One region of the Peribacillus sp. NPDC101481 genome, then DNA from elsewhere that is predicted to be linked to it. Evidence: riboswitches for the same ligand, from Rfam matches in the RefSeq annotation. Region 1 holds a riboswitch; the other holds the start of a gene.

The links. A riboswitch is a leader RNA that binds a small molecule or an ion and turns the genes downstream of it on or off. The one in region 1 is predicted to bind S-adenosylmethionine.
Region 2: it holds a riboswitch for S-adenosylmethionine, as region 1 does, so the genes downstream of both, ACIROD_RS12450 (methionine ABC transporter ATP-binding protein) here and mtnW (2,3-diketo-5-methylthiopentyl-1-phosphate enolase) in region 1, are expected to answer to the same signal.

Annotation. Positions count from the first base shown of each region.
Region 1 covers NZ_JBIWNJ010000001.1:563,661-566,126, forward strand. Annotated here, with positions in the region: gene mtnW (2,3-diketo-5-methylthiopentyl-1-phosphate enolase) at 1-928, opposite strand, end outside; SAM riboswitch class I at 1,034-1,187, opposite strand; gene ACIROD_RS02610 (pyridoxal phosphate-dependent aminotransferase) at 1,319-2,466, opposite strand, start outside.
Region 2 covers NZ_JBIWNJ010000002.1:512,681-515,146, forward strand. Annotated here, with positions in the region: gene ACIROD_RS12445 (methionine ABC transporter permease) at 1-282, opposite strand, end outside; gene ACIROD_RS12450 (methionine ABC transporter ATP-binding protein) at 269-1,285, opposite strand; SAM riboswitch class I at 1,354-1,458, opposite strand; gene ACIROD_RS12455 (MBL fold metallo-hydrolase) at 1,740-2,466, shown strand, end outside.

The DNA of each region.
Region 1 (2,466 bases):
CAAGTGCGACACTTCCATAAGGGGACGGGAACAAGGATAAATCCGCACCTGATAACCTTACTAATTTACCAAGCAATAATGGATAGCCGACCCCATAAAATGATGAAGCTGACAATGCTCCGCTATATGCGGGGTGCGCCATGATCGGCAGCTTGATACGATCATGTTCACTCAAGGCCTGCATTACATCCAAACCATATGTATGAACGTTGAACAACAAGGCATCTGCCCCTGCATCAGCCGCTTGCTCTGCCTTATCCAATAATTCAAATGTTTTCCCTGATAGATTGACTGCATATAAAGTTCGGTGGCCAGTGGTTTCATAGACATCATTCAATATTCGTTTTCCCGTTTTTATTCTATCGAAAAATGGAGTCAGTTCCTGGTCAAAGAGGATCTCATCATCTTTAACTAGGTCGACACCTCCTAATGCTTGTTGCCTCAGTTGCTCATTATGGAATGTTAGGTCTCTTCCTAATACACCTTTAAAGATGCTCATCACCAGGGGCCGGTTAAATACGCCAATCTTTTTCCTAATGCCTTCAATGCCAAATTGCGGCCCGGGAAAGGCTTTTTGAATATCACCGACAAAATCCAAGTCGATAAGTTTTATTTCCCCGTCCAATGAAAGTTTGCCGAAGACCGTCGTTAGGATTGCAGGTAAATCATTGGAGAAATTCCTTGCCGGATAGGCAATTTTAATAAGCGAACGGTATACTTTACGATTAAAGTAGCTGTTTGCCCTCTCTTCTTCGGAAAGTGGTGTCACCGATACGACGCGTCCCTTATGTTTTTCCAGTTGTTTCTGGACTAAATGGGGCAGGTCCGTCCATGTCCCGACAGTCAAACCTAAGGCAATGCTCTCTGCTTTTTTCTCATGATTCCCCTTAGAATCATGAATTAAATAAGTAGCGACTATCTCGCTCATTTGATCACTCCTATATCACGTTAGTAAACTCTCGATGTCATTAACCTGAAATGGTCTCAAAATGGCAAAAGCCCCTTCATAAAGAAGAGGCTTTAATAAGCCATCTTCTTATCTCCCAGCCATTGGCTGCAAGAATTAGCACCGTGCCTTGTGGATTTCAAGAAAAATCCGGCGAAGAATTCCGCCCCATTTTACAATGGAATTACGGTCGGTTGCTGGGCTTCATAGGGCTAGTCCCTCCACCTGCTCAAAATAAGAAAACGCTGATATATAAATTTGCATCCAAGTATCGAAAGATTAAGAATTTATTTTGTATTCTGACAGGTAATCCCTACTTTGTCAATAAGTTTTAACTATTTAAGGGTGAATTAATCGGATATATCATTGTGGTTAAAATAATTTTAATTTACTTATCCGTTCCACAGCCTCTTTCAGCCGTTCTTCCGAAGTCAGCAGCCCTACCCTGACATAACCTTCGCCAAATTCACCAAATCCATTCCCTGCGGCAACAGCAACGTGGGCATGCGTTAATAAATAGTCTGCAAAACTCTCGGACGTAAAACCTTTAGGTACCTTGAGCCAGGCAAAAAATGATGCCGCAGGAGCTTTGACATCCCAGCCGATTGCCCTCAATCGCTCAATGAAAACATTCCTTCGTCCCTCGTACATCTGCACTAACTGCTCTACACAGCTCTGCGAGTCAAGCAAAGCGCTTGCAGCAGCTTCTTGTATCGCCGGGAACAGACTCACATAAAGATGGTCTTGTAATAGTTCAAGAGCTTCTATGACACTCTTATTCCCCACTGCGAAGCCGACTCTCCACCCTGCCATATTGTATGTTTTCGATAGTGTGTATATTTCTATTCCTATTTCCTTCGCTCCCTCTGACTGGAGAAAGCTTATCGGTTTTTTTCCGTCGAATCCTATCGCCCCATAAGCGAAGTCGTGGACCACACAAATTGAATGCTCTTTTGCAGTAGAGACGGTCTCATCAAAGAAACTTTCAGTTGCAGAAGCACCTGTGGGATTGTTCGGATAGTTCAAGAACATCATTTTGGCTTTATCAAGTACTTGTTTATGTATGTCACTGTATTTTGGAAGAAAATCATTTTCTTCTGTCAAGGGCATGAATTCGGTCTTTGCCTGGGCTAAAACAACACCGGAAAGATAATCCGGATAGCCGGGATCCGGAACAAGGATCGTATCACCCGGATTCAATAAACACTGCGGCAGTTCGACAAGGCCTGCCTTTCCCCCGAAGAGAATCGCCACTTCACTTTTCGGATCCAGCTTGACACCGAATTCACGTTCATAAAAGACGGCAGCAGCATCTTTTAAATATTGATGCCCCCGGAATGGCGAATATTTATGATTAACCGTTTTTTCAGCAGCAGACTGCAAGCTTTTCACGATATGGTCTGGTGTCGGCTGATCAGGGTTTCCCTGGCCTAAATTAATGACATCATGTCCTTGCTCCGTAATGGCATTGACTTTTGCTACTAGTGAGGCAAAAAATTGCTTGGGTAGGTCCTGAAGCT
Region 2 (2,466 bases), on a different contig from region 1:
CGGCCCTATCGTCGATCCAGTTAGAAGATCCGTTAAAGGAAGGAGGGCGACCAAGAGAATGATGAAAGGGATTGAACGGACAATATTGACTGCGAATCCTAGAGAGCGATTCACGATACTATTTTCAAAAAATAAATTCCTTGTTGTGGTAAACAGCAATACTCCAAGCGGTAAACCGATCAGCAGGGCTACTGCAAGGGAAACGCCGACCATATAAATCGTTTCAAGAAAGGCTTTATTAAGATCAGGTAAAATATTGACGATGGAATCAAGCAGTGACATGTTTTAACACCTCCACAGAACTGGAACGATTTTTTATATATTGCAATGCCGAATGAATTTGAGCGGCATCGCCTATTAACTCGATGATTAAAATGCCTAAAGGGACATCCTGGATATACTCAATTTTACCGTGTAAAATATTACCCTTTACTGAATGGGATTGGAGAGTATCCGAAAGGATCGACTCACCAGCGGTTTGCCCTTCGAATTGAATTTGAATGATCGTACCTTTACTTTCTTCAATCAAGTGCGGAGGGAGTGCGAAATCCAGAACACTGCTAATGAATTGCTTCGTTAACTCCTGCTTGGGCTGTGAAAATATTTCATAAACGGGACCTTCTTCAATTACACGGCCGTCCTGCATGACGGCGACACGGTGGCATAGTTCTTTGACCACTTCCATTTCATGTGTAATCAACACGATGGTGATGCCAAGCTTACTGCTTATCTTTTTCAATAATTGTAAAATCGCTTTTGTAGTTGTTGGATCAAGTGCTGAAGTCGCTTCATCACATAATAGTACAGTGGGGTCATTTGCTAAGGCACGGGCTATGCCTACCCGTTGCTTCTGTCCACCGCTAAGCTGCGCCGGATAGACATCTTTCTTATCGCTGAGCCCTACGATTTCCAACAATTCCAATACACGTAACCTGATTGCATCCTTCGATCGATGCGCGGCCTTTAAGGCGAAAGCGACATTTTCATAAACGGTTTTTGAACTGACCAGTGAAAAGTGTTGGAATATCATTCCGATTTTTTGACGTTGTTTACGAAGCTCTTTACTTGATAAAGAGGTTAAATCAATGCCGTCGATGATGATATTTCCACTTGTCGGACGTTCAAGCAAATTCAAGCAGCGGAGTAATGAGCTTTTTCCAGCTCCACTGTAGCCGACAATTCCATACACTTCGCCAGTTTGAATGGTTAAGGATACGTTATCCACTCCGATAACTCGGTTTTTCTTCGAGACGTATTCCTTTCGGACTGAACGGATTTCAATCATGAGCTTTCCCCCTTAAACATTAAAAAACTGCCCCTATCATTCAGAAAGAGGCAGCGAAATTATATCTCGTCTTATCTTTCAGAATGCAATCATTCTGCAGGAAGTGGCACCGTTCCCTAAGGGCGGTTGCCGGACATCACAGGGCCTGATCCCTCCGTCACTCTTGATAAGTAAATTATTATTTTAGAATATTTCAAGTTTTTTAATATAATCTATATTATTTGTAAAATCCGACAATGTCAATCGTTTCTGAAGTTTTTGGGGTGATTTTTATTATTAAAGTCTTGTAAGGTCCGTTAAAAAAGGGCTATTATACAAGAATCCAGCATTTTCATCCAGGTTAATTATTCCAGTATTTCCTTGTCAAAAAGGTAAAGTGGTACTACATTTATTATAGTAAAGTTAAAAAAAGGAAGATGAAACTATTTTTGTACAATGATGGGGAGGAAATTGAATGAGAGAGATTAAGACGATAAATGATGTGGTTTGTGTGCACGGGACTCCTGGCGGGAACAAGGCGGGAATGAGTGTTAATGTTTTTTTAACGGATGGCCTATTGATAGATACTGGAGCAGAAATTTTATTGAAAGAGCTTATTCCGTTCTATGAGTCCGCAGACTTCGACTCAGTGGCCTTGACTCACTATCATGAAGACCATACGGGGGGCGCTGCCTGGATACAGGAACATAAAAAGGTCCCGCTTTTCATTCACCCGATGTCGGTTGAGGTTTGTGCAAGGGATGCTGTATATCCTGAATATCGCAAAATTTTCTGGGGAAAGAGAGACGCCTTTAAAGCTGAGCCGCTAGGGGAGGCCATTCATTCACGCACCCAAACGTGGGAGCCGATTTTTACCCCCGGCCATGCGAAGGACCATATGGTGTATTTGAATAACAGTAATGGAGTGCTCTTTTCAGGAGACCTTTTCGTAACACCAAAGACAAAGCTTGTCTTACGGGAAGAGTCTATCCCGGTCATCATTGATTCCATAAAAAGATTACTTCAATATGACTTCGGGGAAGTGTTTTGCTGCCATGCTGGGCATGTCCCTGATGGAAAGGAAATGTTCAGGAAAAAGTTGGATTATTTGGAAAACCTCCAAGGTGAAATTTTACGCCTGCATTCTCAAGGGCTGACCGTTCATGAAATCCAGCAGGTCGTTTTACCGAATCGCTATCCTC